DNA from 3 places in the Lacimicrobium alkaliphilum genome. Region 1 is predicted to be linked to each of the others. Evidence: predicted binding sites of a transcription regulator. Region 1 holds the regulator's gene; each other region holds the start of a gene.
What was found. The regulator MetJ, encoded in region 1, represses methionine synthesis genes. The targets are predictions, from matches to a motif close to TAGACGTCTAGACGTCTA.
Positions count from the first base shown of each region.

Region 1 (6,391 bases):
ACTACGCAGCGGTGCTGCGCCGCCAGGGCTATGAGGTGCTGACCTTTGCCAACCGCAAACAGGCCATGCACAGCTTCGATCAGCGCCTGCCCGATCTGGCCATTATTGATATTGGCCTGGAAGATGAGATGGACGGTGGCTTTTTGCTATGTCAGTCGCTGCGTAAGTTGTCTTCGTCCTTGCCGATTATTTTTCTGACAGCCAGAGACAGTGACCTGGATACGGTTTCAGGCCTGCGCATGGGCGCCGATGATTACCTGACCAAGGATATCAGTATGCCCCATATGACGGCGCGCATCTCGGCATTGTTCCGGCGCATGGAGGCCCTGAGCGAACCGCAGGACAGTGAACAGCGGGTCAATTGTGGCAGTCTGGAACTGGATCTTAAACGTATGCAGGCCCACTGGAAGGGGCTGGCGGTAGACCTCACCGTCACGGAGTTCTGGATGGTGCATGCCCTGGCCCGGTTCGCCGGCCATGTAAAAAGCCGTCAACATCTGATGCAGGATGCCAAAGTGGTGGTGGATGACAGCACTATCACTTCTCATATCAAGCGTATCCGCAAAAAATTTATCCAGCTGGACACCGGTTTTGACTGTATTGATACGGTCTACGGCATGGGGTACCGCTGGACTACAGACGGAGATTAAGGGCTTTTGTCACGCAGAACCTTTGTGTTTGGCCTGCGCGCCAAGCTGTTACTGATGTCACTGTTTCTGTTTGCCATTCCCTGGCTCGGTTATGAGTATGTGTGGGAGATGGAAAAGTATCTGCGAGCCGGCCAGGAGCGCACTCTGCTCGGCACGGTGCGGGCAGTGGCCACGGCACTGCATGAACGGCCCCGGCTGTTCGATGCCCAGGCCAGTTACCTGAGTGTGGAAAAGGGCCGCGATCTCTACGCCTATCCTATTGTGGATCCTATTCGACTGGATGGCCGGCTGAATGACTGGCGTCAGCAACAACATGCTCTGACCTATGATGACAATTATCTGATTGAACAGAGCCCTGCTTATCAGCCCGGTAGTCTGTCCTTCAGCCACATGGTGGGCAAATACCGGGACTATCTTTATGCCTACTTTGAGGTACAGGATGCTGAGGTTATCTATCGGCCACAGAACAGTCTGCGAATTGACCGCAATGATCATCTGCAAATTGCCTTTACCACTCCGGCAGGGGATTTTCGCCGTTATCTTATTGCCACCACAGGCCCGGGCTGGCTGACACCCTATGAACTGGATACCGGTGAATCGGTCAGCGGGATACGGCCCTTAAGCCCGGAGCCCCGAATTCAGGGCAGTTGGGCACAGACCCGGCAAGGTTACACCATTGAGCTGCGCATTCCGCTGGAGTTGCTCGGCAGCAAGCTGAGTTTTGCTATTACTGATGTGGATAAGATTGGTGGTGAGCCGGTAGCCACCATTGGCACTTCAGATGTGGGGGATGCCGATACCCTGGGTACGGTGTTGGTGCCGTCACCGGAGATTGAACAGATTATTCGTGGTCTGGGGCATACAGATTCACGCATCTGGGTGGTGGATCGTTATCAGCGGGTGCTGGCCCGCTCAGGGGATATCCGCAATTCTGACGGGATCTGGAGCCGCAATGTCAGTGGCGAGGACGAACAGGGCTGGTTCGCGCGCTTTGAACACAAGTGGCTGCATCCTTTGTACTATAAGGTTCTGACCCGTCCACCAAAGGATTTTATCGATCAGTTCTACGATGTGGCGCAATTGGAAGGCAGCCATATCGAACAGGCTCTGACTGGTGAGGCTGGCTCTGACTGGCGGCTGACCCCGGATAACAAGGCGGTGGTACTGGCAGCGGCCTATCCGATTTTTATTGAAGATGAAGTGATGGGGGCGGTGATCGCCGAGGAAACCACCAATGGCATTCGCAGCCTGCGTAATCTGGCGCTGGAAAAGCTGTTTACCCTGATGCTGGCGATTATGCTGCTCGGCACCCTGGGACTGTTTTTACTCGCCTCAAGAATTTCCAGCCGCATTCGTCGTTTGCGTGACCAGAGTGAGCAGGCCATCGACGAGCAGGGCCGTTTGCGCGGCAGTATTGAGCCTTCTCATGCCAGCGATGAAATCGGCGATCTGTCGCGCAGCTTTGCCGATATGGTGCAGCGACTCGGTCAGTATCACCATTATCTGGAGAATATGTCTTCACGGCTGTCACATGAGCTGCGCACGCCGGTGGCGGTGGTGCGTTCATCCCTGGAGACACTGAGCATGGAGGATGAAGGGGCGGCGAAGTCAGTGTACATGCAAAGAGCTCAGGATGGCCTGAATCGCTTGTCGGCCATTCTGACCAACATGAGTGAGGCCACCCGGCTTGAGCAAAGCCTGCAAAGTGCCGAGCGCCAGCCATTTGACCTGGCCGAAGTGGTAACCGGTTGTATGCAGGGCTATCAACTGGCCTATGCCGGGTGCGACTTACAAGTGAGTATTGCCCATCAGCCTCTTGAAATTGAGGGGGCCCCGGAACTAATTGCTCAATTACTGGATAAACTGGTGGCCAATGCGGTGGAGTTTGCTACACCCGGCGCGCCGGTGCTGGTCAGCCTGGCCAGAGTGCAGCGCCAGGCCGTGCTGGAAATCACCAATCAGGGGCCATTGCTGCCAGAGGAAATGGCAGGTCGTCTGTTCGATTCTATGGTCTCGGTGCGAGCCGGTGGTAAAGGCGGCCAGCCTCATCTGGGCCTGGGGCTGTATATTGCACGGCTGATTGTGCAGTTTCATCAGGGCCAGATAACCCTGCATAATCAAAGTGATCGCAGTGGTGTTTGTGTGCGGGTAAGCCTGCCGATTTAGCCTGCTATCCGTGCAGCAGATGGGTTGGTAATACGCCGGAATGACCGTCTGTCATGTCCGAATGTTGTCATCAGGCATCCAGCGCCTTTTAAGAAAAACGCAATTCATCGCAGAGACACAGGGGTTTAATGGTGTCATGGCCTTTACTTCTCTGCGCGCCCTGCGTATCTGCGTGATCTCAGGCTTTTATCTTTTTTGATCTCGCAGAGGCGCTAAGGCGCAGAGGATTAAGTAATTGACTGATCGAAAAAGACACTGGGTTCTCAGCAACCTTTGAACTACCAATGCGCTAACTGTTAACACTGACCTATCAAAGATGCTGGACATGCCTGCCAACTGCATGCGGGAAAGCCCGGATAGGATCAAACTGCAGATTTTCATTGTCGGCAGCGGACCTCTGACATAAGGTTAACCACTTATGATTTTTAGGAGCTGTTATATGGATATCCTGTTTGATTACGTATTGAGAATTGAAACCTTCCTGCTGCTGTTTGTGCTGGTACTGCTTAAATCTTCGATTATCTTTGTCCCACAGAACCGCGCCTACCTGATAGAACGTTTTGGTAAGTTTCAGTCAACCCGCGAAGCGGGGCTGAATTTTATCCTGCCTTTTGTTGACCGTATCGCCGCGGACCGCTCTTTGAAAGAACAGGCGGTAGATGTGCCCGAGCAAAGTGCTATCACCAAGGATAATATTTCTCTGAGAGTGGATGGGGTGCTGTATTTCCGGGTATTAGACCCCTATAAGGCCACCTACGGTGTAGACAGCTATGTGTTTGCGGTTACCCAGCTGGCACAGACCACTATGCGCTCTGAGCTGGGTAAGATGGAGCTGGACAAGACCTTCGAAGAACGGGATCTGCTCAACACCAATATCGTTGCTGCGATCAATGATGCTGCCGGTCCCTGGGGCATCCAGGTGATGCGTTATGAAATCAAGGACATTGTGCCGCCGCAGTCGGTGATGGAAGCCATGGAAGCGCAGATGAAAGCGGAGCGGGTGAAGCGGGCGCAGATCCTCGAATCGGAAGGCGACCGTCAGGCGGCGATTAACCGTGCCGAAGGTGAAAAGGCCTCGGTGGTACTGGCCGCTGAAGCGGATAAAGAAGAACAGGTGTTGCGCGCCGAAGGTGAAGCCAAGGCCATTATCGCCGTAGCCGATGCGCAGGCCGAAGCACTGCGGGTGGTAGGTGAAACGGCCAATACCGAGCAGGGGCAAAAAGCTATTCAGCTGGATCTGGCGACAAAGGCCATTGAGGCGAAACAGGCGATTGCCAAAGAGTCTTCCGTGGTGTTGTTACCCGATGGTAATACCGACGCTGCTTCGGTGGTGGCACAGGCCATGACCATCATCAATCAGATGAACAGCAAGGGGGCATAATGAGTTTGTTTACCGAACATCTGGCCGAAACCCTGATTGTGATCGGCCTGATTTTGCTGGCGGTGGAGATCCTGGTGCTGGGTTTTTCTACCTTTGTGTTGTTCTTCCTCGGGCTGGCGGCACTGGTCACCGGTGGCCTGATGTACATTTCGCTGGTACCGGCGACCTTGTTTGGCGCCATGGGCAGTATGGCGGTACTGACAGCGCTGCTGGCAGTGGTGTTATGGAAGCCTCTGAAACGGATTCAGGCCGATACAGCACCTAAAGAGGTGACCAGTGATCTGATTGGCCATCGTTTTTATCTGCCCGAAGCACTTATGCCCGGTCAGAGTATTACCTACCGCTATTCCGGTATTAACTGGAACGTGCGCAGCAAAGAGCCCGTCGCCGCCAAACAGGAAGTGGAAGTGACCAGAGTCAGTGTCGGTGAATTAGAAGTCAGGCTGGTACAGGGCGGGTGAGTTCGTAGGTCGGACTTCAGTCCGACTTTACGGGAATGACGGCAGAGTGTTGGTCATGCCCGAATATTGTAATCGGGCATCCAGCGACCTTTGCGAAATGTACAATTAACCACGGGGCCACAGAGGTTTGTTGGTGTAATGGCCTTTACTTCTCTGCGCGCCCTGCGTCTTTCGCGTGATCTCAGGCTTTTATCTTTTTTGATCTCGCAGAGGCGCTAAGGCGCTAAGGCGCAGAGGGTTGCAGGGTTGTGAAAATACACTGGGTTTAAAGAAAATATTGTGCGTTTGTCGGACTAAAGTCCGACCTACGATAATGATGCTGAGGGCTAATTTACTCGTCTTTTTCCTGCGCCTGTTGTTCCTGGGCTTCGGCGGCGTCCACATCTATGCCCATGTCTGCCATCAGTTTACGGGCCTCGGCCGGGATCTTATTGGGGTTGTCTTTGCGCAGATCGTCGTCATTGGGTAGCGGCTGGCCGGTAAAGGCATGCACAAAGGCTTCACAGAGCAGTTCTGAGTTGGTGGCGTGACGCAGGTTATTGATTTGCCTTCTGGTGCGTTCATCGGTCAACACCTTGAGTACCCGGGTTGGAATGGAAACGGTAATTTTCTTTACTAACTGACTCTTCTTACCATGTTCAGCGTAAGGGTCGATATACTCACCATTCCATTTAGCCATGCTTTTAGCCTTTTTATTTTAAATTAGAGTTTAAAATTCTAACCCGTGTAGAAATGGATATCCAAACATCTTGATGTCTGAATCAAATACAAGTAGATTTAGCCATCTAAACGGCCAAATTTAAAGTATCCCAATCAGGAGTCACCATGGTTTCCTATGCTCAGGGCATTGATGCGTTGAATAATTCTTTGTCTGAATTGCGTAATATCGACGTTTCTTTTGAGTTTTTCCCTCCCAAGACGGAGCAGATGGAGAGAACCCTGTGGAACTCTGTAGAGCGTCTGGCGCCGCTGAAGCCGGCTTATATGTCGGTGACCTACGGTGCTAACAGTGGCGAGCGTGACAGAACCCATGAGGTGGTGAAGCGTATTCAGGCGGAAACCGGAGTGGCCGCCGCCCCCCATTTAACCTGCGTGGACGCCAGCCGCGAGGAGTTGATCCAGATCGCCAAAGACTACTGGGCAGCGGATATCAAAAAGATTGTGGCCCTGCGTGGTGATCTGCCACCTGGTGTGGCACAAACCGAGCTTTATGCGGCCGATCTGGTGGCGCTGCTAAAAGATGTGGCAGACTTTGACATTGCCGTGGCCGCTTATCCGGAGATCCATCCTGAAGCGCCCAACGGCCAGTTCGATCTGCTTAATCTTAAGCGTAAAGCCGAGGCCGGCGCGACGTCGGCTATCACCCAGTTTTTCTTTGATGCTGAGGTGTTTCTGCGTTTCCGTGACCGTGCCGCTGCAGCCGGCATCGACATGGAAATCATTCCCGGTATTTTGCCGGTGACCAACTACAAGACCCTGGTGAAGTTTGCCGGTATGACCAATGTGCATGTGCCACAGTGGTTGCACAAGATGTATGAAGGCCTGGATGAAGCCGACCAGACCACCCGTAACCTGCTTGGTGCCAGTATTGCTATGGACATGACCCGGATCCTGGCCAAAGAAGGCGTACGTAATTTTCATTTCTATACCCTGAACCGGTGCGAACTGAGCTATGCCATCTGTCATATGTTGGGTTTAAGAGCTAATTCCGGGTAAACTGATTCCAAACCAGA
Region 1 is NZ_CP013650.1:459,703-466,093, forward strand. It holds gene pdsR (proteobacterial dedicated sortase system response regulator) at 1-650, shown strand, start outside; gene pdsS (proteobacterial dedicated sortase system histidine kinase) at 657-2,816, shown strand; gene AT746_RS02160 (SPFH domain-containing protein) at 3,256-4,197, shown strand; gene AT746_RS02165 (NfeD family protein) at 4,197-4,658, shown strand; gene metJ (met regulon transcriptional regulator MetJ) at 4,990-5,337, opposite strand; gene metF (methylenetetrahydrofolate reductase) at 5,484-6,374, shown strand.

Region 2 (6,391 bases), 1.4 Mb from region 1:
CCAGTGGCAATCAGGATTACATCTGCGCTGCCGTCACAATCCACAAGCACATAGCCACCACGGGCAATATCAGCAAGCTGCTGTGCATTACGGGCCTGGGCTTTAAGGCCCTGACGGCTGAATACCAGCGCACTGGGGCCGTCGGTGCGCTCCAGCGCCGCTTTCCAGGCCGTGGCAGTTTCTGCGCCATCACAGGGGCGCCAGGTGTGCATATTGGGGGTCAGACGCAGATTCGCCAGTTGCTCAATCGGCTGATGGGTCGGGCCATCTTCCCCCTGACCGATAGAATCATGGGTATAAACAAAAATATTCGGGATCCCCATCAGTGCCGACATGCGCACGGCATTGCGGGCATATTCCATAAACATCAGAAAGGTAGCGCCGTAAGCACGGAAACCACCATGCAGGCCAATACCGTTCATAATCGCGCTCATGCCGAATTCGCGCACACCGTAGTAAATATAATTACCGCTGGCATCTTCGGCGCTGAGGCCTTTGGCACCGGACCACAAGGTCAGGTTAGAGCCGGCCAGATCCGCCGAGCCACCAATAACCTCCGGCAAAATAGAGGCAAAGGCTTCGATGCTGTTTTGTGAAGCCTTGCGGCTGGCAATATCTTCGCTCTTGTCCTGGCAGGCCTGAATAAAGGCTTCTGCTTTTTGTGCAAAATCAGCTGGCAGTTCACCTTTGAGGCGTCTTTGGAGTTCTGCCGCCAGTTCAGGATAAGCGCTGACATAGGCGGCCAGTTGTTCGTTCCAGTTCTGCTCGCGCTCAGCGCCCGCTGCTTTGGCATCCCAGCCGGAATAAATTTCTGCTGGTACCTCGAAAGGTGCATAGGGCCAGTTCAGGTATTCACGGGCGGCGGCAATTTCATCATCACCCAGGGGTGCACCATGGCAATCATGGCTGCCGGATTTATTCGGTGAGCCAAAACCGATAATGGTCTTGGTACAGATCAGCGTGGGCTTGCTGGTTTGTGCCCTTGCTTCCTCGATAGCGGCCTTGATCTGCTCAGAATCATGGCCGTCCACAGCCTCAATCACCTGCCAGCCATAAGCACGGAAGCGTGCAGGTGTATCATCGGTAAACCAGCCTTCTACTTCACCGTCGATAGAAATGCCGTTGTCATCCCAAAAGGCAATCAGTTTGCCCAGCCCCAGCGTGCCTGCAAGAGAACAACTTTCGTGAGACACCCCTTCCATCAGACAGCCGTCTCCCAGGAAGCAATAGGTATAGTGGTCAATAATCTCATGGTCCTGACGATTAAACTGCGCAGCCAGCGTCTTTTCCGCAATCGCCATACCCACTGCATTGCTGATCCCCTGACCCAGTGGTCCGGTGGTGGTTTCCACACCGGGCGCATAGCCATATTCCGGGTGACCAGGTGTTCTGGAATGCAGTTGACGGAAGTTTTTGATCTCTTCCATGGGCAGGTCGTAACCACTTAGGTGCAACAGCGAATAAACCAGCATCGAACCATGACCATTGGACAGCACAAAACGATCCCTGTTAGCCCAGTCCGGATTGGCAGGATTGTGATTGAGAAAATCACACCACAATACCTGGGCAATATCCGCCATCCCCATGGGCGCACCGGGGTGACCGGATTTGGCTTTCTGGACTGCATCCATAGAGAGGGCACGGATGGCATTGGCTAACTGTCGACGACTGACTTCAGTGCTCTGGGACATATATAACTCCTGCTGGCTGTTTAGGGCTTAGGGTATGGCGACCCTGAAAAGGGCATCTATTCTCGCCCAGCGCCTTAGTAACTGCAACGCCGTTGCGCATTTTGGTAATGATAAAAACAGAATAACTTATCCACTCCACCACTACATCAACTGACCCGGATATGACAAACTGGCAAGCAAAGTTAACAAACAGACATTTAGACGTCTAGATGTAAAGGCTGGTATTTTTGATTTACGTGGGTAGAATAATCTCCAGTATCCTGGATTCAGTAGTTGCGCGCGAGACGAGAGTGCATCTATCTGATTTGGATGGCGTAATAAAAAAATCCGTGGTCACCTTATTGGTGATGAGGCATTTTTTCATATAGCCAGACGAATCAAGGAGATGTGCTATCGTCCGTGTGTCAACTGCCGAATTTAGGATTATGGTCGATAACGATCTGACATACCGAATTACGAGGACAATTTATGGCAAAACATCTGTTTACCTCCGAGTCTGTATCCGAGGGGCACCCCGATAAGGTGGCAGACCAGATCTCCGATGCCGTACTGGACGCCATTTTAAAGCAGGATCCTAAAGCCAGAGTCGCCTGTGAGACTTTTGTTAAAACCGGCATGGTGCTGGTAGGCGGCGAGATTAATACCACCGCCTGGGTGGATATTGAGCAACTGGTACGGGATACCGTGCGTGATATTGGCTACACCCACTCGGATATGGGTTTCGATGCCGACTCCTGCGCCGTGCTTAATGCCATCGGCAAACAGAGCCCGGATATCAACCAGGGAGTAGACAGAACCCGCCCGGAAGATCAGGGCGCAGGTGATCAGGGCCTGATGTTTGGTTACGCTACCAATGAAACCGATGTGCTGATGCCCGCGCCTATTACCTATGCTCACCGGCTGGTAAAACGCCAGGCCGAAGTGCGTAAAAACGGCACACTCAACTGGCTGCGTCCCGATGCCAAGAGTCAGGTGACCTTTGCCTATGAAAATGGTCAGCCGGTCAGTATTGATGCAGTGGTGCTCTCTACCCAGCACAGTGAAAGCATCAGCACAGCCGATCTGACCGAGGCGGTGATGGAAGAAATCATCAAACCGGTATTACCCTCGCAGTGGCTGAATGCCAACACCAAATATTTTATTAACCCCACTGGCCGCTTTGTGATTGGCGGCCCAATGGGGGATTGCGGTCTCACCGGACGTAAGATCATCGTCGATACCTATGGCGGCATGGCCCGCCATGGTGGCGGAGCCTTTTCCGGTAAAGATCCTTCAAAGGTTGATCGCTCAGCCACCTATGCCGGGCGTTATGTGGCCAAGAATATCGTTGCGGCGGGTCTGGCGGATAAATGCGAGATACAGGTGTCCTACGCCATTGGTGTGGCCGAACCTACCTCAATTAATGTGGATACCTTCGGCACCGGCAAGGTGGATGAGGCCCGTCTGATTGAGCTAATCAGAGAGTTTTTCGACCTGCGCCCCTATGGCCTGCTGAAAATGCTCGATCTGGAGCGCCCCATCTATCAGGCCACCGCCGCATATGGTCACTTTGGCCGCGATGCTTTCCCCTGGGAAGCGACCGACAAAGCCGACGCCCTGCGCAGTGCTGCTGGTATTTAAAAGCATTCACCACAGAGGCACAGAGAACACAGAGGAGTAAACGTGGTTTAATCCCCGTTACCTGTCTGTGCCTTTTGTGTTTGCGGTAAATTTACCATCATCAAAGGCACTGGATTCCCGCCTTCGCGGGAATGACCTACTATCAGCTCTCGCTCTTCTCTGCGCCTCTGCGAGATAAAATTTATTCGACAAATATCCTGAGGCAGTCCAATGAATTGGACCCCACATGGCATTTATCTTCTCTGTGCCCTCTGCGTCTTTGCGGTAAATATTCCCCTAAGCAGCTTGGCAAACCAGCCTGTGGCGCGCAGAATAGCCTTATTGTTTCTAAGCAAGGATTTGCCATGTGGTTCCGTATAATCAGCATTTTACTTCTGTGTACAGTATTTTTAAGTGCCTGTACCACCTCTCCTACCGGCCGCAAAACCATTAAGCTCTATTCTTCGGCGCAACTGGCGGATATGGGCACCCAGGCCTTTGACAGCATGAAAAGCGAACAGAAAGTTTCTTCCAAAGCGGTAGAAAACAAGTATGTGCGCTGTGTTGCCGAGCATATTGCCCGTCAGGTACCACAGAGCGTGTTTTCAGGCGACTGGGAAGTGGTGGTCTTCGATGAAGATCAAATCAATGCGTTCGCGCTGCCGGGCGGTAAAATTGGTGTGTATACAGGGCTGTTGAAGGTGGCCGAGAATCAACATCAGTTAGCCGCGGTCGTTGGCCATGAAGTGGCTCACGTGATTGCCGAGCATGGCAACGAGCGGATGTCGAGCGGCACGCTGATTAACCTGGGAATGGAAGCCACCAATCAAATCCTACAAAATCAGCAGGTGGCACAGACTCCGATGATTATGGGTGCCATTGGCCTGGGTGTTCAGGTGGGCGTGCAGTTGCCCTTTAGCCGCACCCATGAGTCTGAAGCCGACATTATCGGCCTGGATCTGATGGCAAAAGCCGGTTTTGATCCACAGCAATCCGTTAACCTGTGGCAAAATATGGCTAAAGCCAGCGGCGGCCAGCGCCAGCCGGAATTTCTCTCTACTCACCCGGCCCCGGACAGCCGTATAAAACTGCTACAACAAAATATGGCCAGCGCCAACAACGCCTATCAGCGCAGCACCAGTAAGCCGGATTGCCGCCCCTAGAGCGCCATATAATTTCAAAAAACAAAAAAGGGCACTATTGCGCCCTTCTTCAGTACTCATTGAGGTTATTCTGACGCTTTTTCTTCCACTTCCTGCTCATTTTTATGCACATGCACATCCATTTGCGGGAACGGAATGCCAATGCCTTCTTCGTCAAAGCGCAGTTTTACTGCCTCAGTAAAATCAAATTTAAGTCCCCAGTAATCTGAGGTTTTTGCCCAGGGTCGCACAACAAAATTAACGCTGCTGTCTGCCAACTCAGAAACTGCCACCTGAGGCGTAGGATCTTTGAGCACCCGTTCATCGGCCTCAAGCATCTCCAGCAAAATCTGTTTGGCTTTGCGTAAGTCGCTGTCATAGCTGATACCCACCACCATATCGACCCGCCGGGTATCCATGGCCGAGTAGTTAACAATATTGTCGCCATAAATGGCGCCGTTAGGCACGATTACCATTTTATTGTCCGGAGTGTTAAAAATAGTGGTAAAAATACCGATATGCTTGACTGAGCCGGCAGTTCCGGCCGCTTCCACATAATCCCCGGCCTTAAAGGGGCGAAACACCAGTAACAAGACCCCGGCTGCGAAGTTCTGCAGCGAATCCTTCATCGACAAACCAATCGCCAGGCCGGCAGCACCAAATATAGCCACCAGAGATGTGGTATCCACACCCAACTGATCTAAAGACGCAATGATCACAAACAACATCAACAACGCGTTGATGATGGACTTAATAAAACTCACCAACATGTCGTCGTACTTGGAGCGGGCCATGACTTTGCCAAACAGACCAACAACAATTCCCACCACAATACGACCAATCACAAAAATAAGCAGGGCCAGTGCAATATTGATTCCCCATGGAATCAGATAGGTATCTACCATCTCGGCCATTCTTTCTGTTTCAAACATGTCTTCACTCCCTCTAAAAATACAGTCATTGATAAACTGCTTACAGCATAATAGAAGCTCCGGCAAAGGGGCCAGTATTTTCTTAACTGATGCCGGATTCCTTGTTAGTATTTACTTCTATGTCAACTGGATTACCTTGTTCAATCCGTTTGACGGACTGGCGCATTAGAAACGGACGAAACCACTGCCTTGATCACTTTTTCTCCTCTGATATTAACCCGTCCCGGCAAACAACCATGGTGGCCGAAGCTCATGCTGTTGTGCGTGCTGATATCGACAACCGCGATCGGCGAAGAAATCATGACCCTCAAGATTGAGGGCGTGACCGATGCCCAAAGGGAAAATATCCGCGCTCACCTGGGGGCATTTCCTGAACAACAAAGCCAGCTCAACAGATTTCTGGCCAAAATGCCACATCGCAGTGAGCAGGCTCTTATCGCTCTTGGCTACAATAATGCCGGGATTGATCTGCAGATAGAACGTGAGGTAAAGCCCGTTCAGGTAACGCTGATGGTCACTCCCGGCGATCCGACCCTGATCACCGAACTGGATCTGAAAGTAAACATTGATAACGATAAGGATGAGGGTTTCGGGGACATCTTGCAGCGTATCCGCAATCATAAGGGTAAAGTGCTGAACCATGGCCGCTATGAAAGCTGGAAAAGTGAAATCCATAATTATGCCCGCAATCATGGCTACCTGAGTGGCAAATGGAAGGAAACACAATTACTTATAGATAAAGGTCAGCAAAAGGCCAGAATAGTGCTGCATTATGATGCCGGGGCCAGATTCCGGCTGGGTGAGATTGAGTTTAGCGGTTCATCACTGTCACCGGAATTATTAGCGCGGTTATCACCTCTGCAGGAAGATGAATATTATCAGATATCACAACTGAGCAAGCTGGAGTCAGCTTTGCGCAAATCCGGCTATTTCGGTGAAGTTCAGGTTGTCCCTAAAATCAATCAGTCAGAGGATCACCGGGTACCGATTCAGGTCAACCTCAGTGATGCCAGTCGCCACAGCTTTC
Region 2 is NZ_CP013650.1:3,483,273-3,489,663, forward strand. It holds gene tkt (transketolase) at 1-1,691, opposite strand, end outside; gene metK (methionine adenosyltransferase) at 2,160-3,311, shown strand; gene AT746_RS15765 (M48 family metallopeptidase) at 3,656-4,453, shown strand; gene AT746_RS15770 (mechanosensitive ion channel family protein) at 4,519-5,364, opposite strand; gene AT746_RS15775 (autotransporter assembly complex protein TamA) at 5,629-6,391, shown strand, end outside.
Region 2: a site for MetJ is predicted at 1,890-1,907, ahead of metK (methionine adenosyltransferase). Genes of this name have one in related genera too.

Region 3 (6,391 bases), 1.8 Mb from region 1:
TTACTTCTCCGTGTTCTCTGTACCTCTGTGGTGAATTATGCTTTTACCCCGGTCTACCCCAGATTCGGTGCCAGCCATTTCTCGGCCTGTTCGATGCTCCAGCCTTTACGCTCGGCATAGTCTTCCAACTGATCACGCTGTATCTGAGCCACCGCGAAATATTTGCTGTCAGGGTGAGCGAAATACCAGCCAGACACCGACGCACCCGGCCACATGGCAAAACTCTCAGTGAGCGTCATGCCGGTGTGTTTCTCGGCTTCCAGCAGATCCCAGATCTTCTGCTTTTCGGTATGCTCCGGGCAGGCCGCATAGCCCGGTGCCGGACGGATACCCTGGTATTTCTCGCGAATCAGTGCCGCATTGTCCAGACTCTCGTTCGGGGCATAGCCCCAAAACTCCTTGCGTACTTTCTTATGCAGGTACTCGGCAAAGGCCTCGGCCAGGCGGTCAGCCACGGCTTTAACCATAATCGCATTATAGTCATCACCGTTTTGCTTGTGGGCCTCGGCCAGTTCTTCTTCGCCGATACCGGCAGTAACGGCAAAGGCGCCCACGTAATCGGCAATACCGGATTCTTTACTGGCGACAAAGTCGCTTAAGCAATAATTGGCAAAGCCCTTTTTCTCGGTCTGCTGGCGCAGATGGCAGGCAGTGGTCAGTAACGAGCTGCGCGTGTCATCGGAGTAAATCTCAACATCATCGCCCACCCGGTTAGCCGGGAATAATCCCGCCACCCCTTTGGCTTTTAAATCACCGGAGCGCTGGAAGTCATCGAGCATGGCATTGGCATCGGCAAACAGCTTTTTAGCCTCTTCACCCACTATCTCGTCATCAAAAATACGCGGGTATTTACCAGCCAGAGACCAGGTTAAGAAAAACGGCGTCCAGTCAATATACTCACGCAAGGTAGTGATATCCGCCTCGAATTGCTGCACCCCAAGCTGATTAGGCGTTTTGGGCTGATAGTTGCTGAAATCCGGCACCAGCGCATTGGCTCTGGCAGCTTCTAACGTTACAGGCTTTGTGCGCGGCCTTTTACGGGCATGTTGTTCCCGTACTTTGTCATATTCTGCCGACAATTGGGCCACATAGCCTTCGCGATCGGTTTTGGAAATCAGTTTCTGGCATACCCCTACCGCCCTTGATGCGTTGGGTACATACACTACCGGGCCGTGGTAATTCTGCTCGATTTTTACCGCCGTATGCGCCTTGGAAGTAGTAGCGCCGCCAATCAATAGTGGCAATTCAAAACCCTTACGCTCCATTTCTTTGGCCACATGCACCATTTCATCCAGTGAGGGGGTGATAAGGCCCGACAGGCCAATCATCTGTGCCCCTTCATCGATAGCGGTTTTGAGGATCTTTTCACAGGGCACCATTACCCCCATGTCGATCACTTCAAAGTTATTACATTGGAGCACCACACCAACAATATTCTTGCCGATATCGTGCACATCGCCTTTGACGGTGGCCAGCAGGATCTTGCCGTTGCTGCTACCTTCGGATTTTTCCCTTTCAATATAGGGCTGCAGATAGGCCACGGCTTTTTTCATTACCCGCGCCGATTTCACCACCTGGGGCAGGAACATCTTGCCCTCACCAAATAAGTCGCCCACCACATTCATGCCGTCCATCAGCGGCCCTTCGATCACATGCAGGGGCAGATCCGCTTCCTGACGGGCGGCTTCGGTATCCTCGACAATAAAATCCATAATGCCTTTAACCAGCGCATGTTCGAGGCGTTTTTTAACCGGCCATTGACGCCATTCCTGATTCTCCTTCACCACTTCCTTGCCGTCGCCCTGATACTTAGGTGCCAGCTCCAGCAACCTGTCGGTACCCTCGGGGGTGCGGTTAAGGATCACATCCTCGACCGCCTCGCGCAGCTCTGCAGGGATATCGTCATACACCGCCAATTGCCCGGCATTAACGATGGCCATGTCCATACCGGCAGCGATAGCGTGGTACAAAAATACCGAATGCATGGCCTCTCGGACCGGATTATTCCCACGAAAGGAAAAGGAGATATTCGACAGGCCGCCGGATACGTGGGCATGGGGCAAATGCTGCTTAATTCTGCGGGTGGCATTGATAAAATCCACCGCATAATTGTTGTGTTCTTCAATGCCGGTGGCCACCGCAAAAATATTCGGATCGAAGATAATATCTTCAGGCGGGAAGCCAATTTTCTCCGTCAGCAGGCGATAGCTGCGCTCACAGATCTCAAATTTGCGATCTTCGGTATCTGCCTGGCCCTTTTCATCAAAGGCCATCACCACAGTGGCGGCGCCGTAGCGCTTCAGCAGGCTGGCCTGATGCAGAAACTGCGCTTCGCCTTCTTTGAGGCTGATGGAGTTAACAATGGCCTTACCCTGAACACATTTCAGGCCCGCTTCGATCACTGTCCACTTGGAGGAGTCGATCATCACCGGTACCCTGGAGATATCCGGCTCCGAGGCAATCAGATTCAAAAAGCGCACCATCGCCGCTTCTGAGTCCAGCATCGCCTCATCCATATTGATATCGATGATCTGAGCGCCGTTCTCCACCTGCTGGCGGGCCACTTCCAGCGCGGTTTCATAGTCCTCATCCATGATCAGCCGTTTGAATTTAGCCGAGCCGGTCACATTGGTCCGCTCGCCGATATTGATAAAGTTAGCGCTTGATTGATTGTTCATAACTACCTCTTTATCAATGTACGAATGGCTCAAGACCAGACAGACGTAAACGCACCTGCGGCTGTGCCGGTTTGCGTGGTGGCAGGCCCTCAACCGCCCTGGCGATCGCCTGGATATGCTCAGGGCTGGTACCGCAACATCCGCCAACAATATTTAGCAGGCCCGATTCCGCCCACTCACGAATATGTACGGCCATTTCATCCCCTTCCATATCATATTCGCCAAATTCGTTTGGCAGGCCGGCATTAGGATGAGCGGATACCGCACATTCGGCGATATCGCTGATTTCCTGCACATACTGACGCAGTAAATCGGGCCCCAGGGCGCAGTTGAGGCCAAAAGACACCGGCTTAACGTGGCGCAAAGAGTAATAAAAGGCTTCGGCAGTCTGCCCCGACAAGGTACGGCCTGAGGCATCGGTAATAGTGCCGGAAATCATCACCGGCAGGCGCTGATTGCGTTTATCAAAGGTGTTCTCAATGGCAAATAACGCCGCCTTGGCATTAAGGGTATCAAACACGGTTTCAACCAGAATCAGATCGGCGCCGCCTTCCATCAGCCCGTCACAGGCTTCTTCATAGGCTTCAACCAGTTCATCAAAGCTGACATTACGCTTGCCCGGATCGTTAACATCCGGCGAGATGGACGCCGTGCGGTTGGTGGGTCCCAGCACCCCGGCTACAAAGCGTGGTTTGTCGGCGCTGCTGTATTGGTCGGCTGCTTCACGGGCCAGCCTGGCCGCCGCCACATTGATCTCATGCACCAGAGATTGCATGTCATAGTCAGCCATGGCGATGGAGGTGGCATTAAAGGTATTGGTTTCGATGATATCGGCACCGGCGGCCAGATACTGGCCATGAATATCGCGAATAAGATCGGGCTGAGTCAGCACCAGCAAATCGTTATTGCCTTTGATATCGCTGTGCCAGTCAGCAAAGCGTTCGCCACGATAATCGTCCTCTTCCAGCTTGTGCAACTGGATCATAGTGCCCATGGCGCCATCAAGAATCAGAATCTTCTGTTTCAGGGCATCGGTGAAATTGTTTGAATCAGTCAAAAAAACCTTCCTGTTCGGTGTCTGTCAGGCGATATCTGACAGGTTGTAAGGCGTAATCTGGTACACATAATAATTCAGCCAGTTGGTAAACAACAGGCTACCATGGGAGCGCCAGCTCATCAGTGGCGGCTGAGCCGGATCATCGTTAAGGAAGTAATTCTCCGGCAGTGCCGGTTTGAGCCCGGCCTTTAAATCCCGGTAATACTCCTGCGCCAGCGTGTCAGGGTCATATTCTGGATGGCCGGTAACAAACACCAGGCGCTTGTCTTTACTGGCAACAATATAGGCGCCGGCCTGCTCAGAGCTGGCCAGCACCTCAAGTTCAGGGCGACTCTGGTAATCACTCAGTGCCACTTCTCCGAAGCGTGAATGGGGCGCGTTAAACACCGGGTCAAATCCCCTTAGCAGTTCATCATGTTCCTGGTTCACCTGATGACTGTATACGCCTGCAAGTTTTGTTTCGCGCAGAAACCGGTTCAGCCCGAAATAATGATATACCGCAGCATGGGCCGCCCAGCACAAAAACAACGTAGACTGAACATGGCGACGAGCCCAGTCCATCACTACCTGCATTTTGTCCCAGTACTTCACCTGCTCGTAATCGAGCATCGCCAGCGGCGCGCCGGTGACAATCAGGCCATCGTACTTTTTATTTACCACATCCTCGAACTGATGATAGAAGGCATCCATATGGGCCTTGGGTGTATTTTTCGGGGCCTCAGTATCGATGCGAATCAGATCCACACTGATCTGCAGCGGCGTATTAGACAACAAGCGTAACAACTGCACTTCGGTTTCTATCTTGTTGGGCATCAGATTGAGTATACCGACCTGCAAAGGGCGAATATCCTGATTGGCGGCGCGGTTGGTCTCCATCACGAAAATATTCTCTTCGCTTAACACATCCTGCGCCGGCAATTCACCGGGTATACAAATGGGCATGGGCTCTCTCCTGGGAACAGATCTGACTGTGGCGTTGATCGCCATGAGCTGATCTTGCCAACTAACAGAGAAATGTCAACATCTTTACGTCTAGACGTCTAAATGAAGTTTGAAGCTCCTCCCATCAAGACAGGAACGCTGACCGGGATTACCATCACAAGGCCCGGTTTGCTTTTGCATCAAAAAAGCGGTTAGATTTTTACTTCTGGTTAAAAACCAACCAGATAGTGCACAATTAATAGCGGCAAACTTTAAAAGAAAGCCAACCGGAACAATACCAATAACAGGGAAATATGATGTCAATAAATCACTTCTTTAAGCTGCTCCTGGGCACCACGCTGACCTTGAGTCTGATAGCGTTGAGCGCCAATGCCAATACCCTCCAAGGCTCCCTGAACGGGAAACAACAAAGCTGGCATATTCTCCAGCGGGATGACATGTCCACTGCCAGCTATACCGAGCTGTCACCCGGTATGTTAACGGTGACCCTGCAAGGGCATAGCGAACAACGCTATGCGGTAAAGGGTACGCTGAGTGTAAATTTCACAATGATGAATGGCCAGATGATTGGAAATCCGGAAGTCGCCTACTTCCCCACCAAAAAGTTTATGCAGAATTACAGCAATCAGGATAAACCCGCGCACTGGGAGCTTGAAATTAAACAAGCAAAGGGTGACCACATGCGCTTTACCGGCCGCTACCAGGGCACCCTGAACTACACCGGAGCTCCTTCAGAGGATAAGCCAGAAAGTATGGATATTGACGTGCACTTCGATATCACTGCCACGCCCCAAAGCTGAGTAATCTGAATAGGGTAATGACAATACCAAGACCGCGATAAAACAGTCTGCCGAATTTTCATCAGGGTGACGATTTCTGATGATGCCGGGGGCTGTTGGCGGTATACTATTGTTCAGCCATCTGATCTTATTATCCGTTTACCTGTCTCCCTGAGTTTGCCGTAGCGTGGTTTTATTTGCATGCCTGGATGGAATATAAACCAGGAGGTCAGATGGCAGAACGTCTGCGAAACAGTAGTAACGAAGTAAGTTTAAGGTGTTTAAGATTTTGAAAGAAAAAGAACCCCCTCTGGCTCTGGTGAAAACCTGGTATGAACTTCTGATTCAGGAGAATGATGAGGCGGCAAGGGAGCACGCCGGAAAGATGCTTATGGGTGCTTTTGGCTCTCAGCAAGCTGTTGCAGATTATCTCCGGAAACACAAAATTATCAGTTAGTACCAGACCGGCCGTTTGATCTGTTGCTAATTTAAAGGGCAATGGCGTTATAAGCATCCTGTCTATCAGCCGCCTGACCTGATTATCCGTTTACCTGTCGTCCGGGATTTGCTGAACCGGCCTTTTGTTTACATGCTTGGTTAACGTTACATTCCAGTTACGTTAAACCGGGAGGGTAAATGGTAGCGCGGCGGCAATTTTTGCAGGGCATGCTGGCAACAGGGCTATGCAGCGCCCTGTCCCGTCATGTATTTGCCCAATCAGACAAACTTATCATGCGCCCTCTGGGTACGGAGGGTGTACAGATTCCCGCCATCGGTATGGGTACCTGGATCACCTTTAATGTGGGAAAGCTGCGTACCTTACGCAAACAACGGGCGCAGGTGCTGGACAGGTTTTTTCGCCTTGGCGGTCGGGTGATTGACTCCTCCCCTATGTATGGCTCTGCCGAAGAAGTGGTGGGCTATGCCCTGGAGCA
Region 3 is NZ_CP013650.1:3,010,871-3,017,261, forward strand. It holds gene metH (methionine synthase) at 54-2,678, opposite strand; gene AT746_RS19670 (homocysteine S-methyltransferase family protein) at 2,692-3,735, opposite strand; gene metA (homoserine O-acetyltransferase MetA) at 3,760-4,677, opposite strand; gene AT746_RS13665 (hypothetical protein) at 4,971-5,477, shown strand; gene AT746_RS19850 (hypothetical protein) at 5,746-5,913, shown strand; gene AT746_RS13675 (aldo/keto reductase) at 6,093-6,391, shown strand, end outside.
Region 3: a site for MetJ is predicted at 4,761-4,778, ahead of metA (homoserine O-acetyltransferase MetA). Genes of this name have one in related genera too.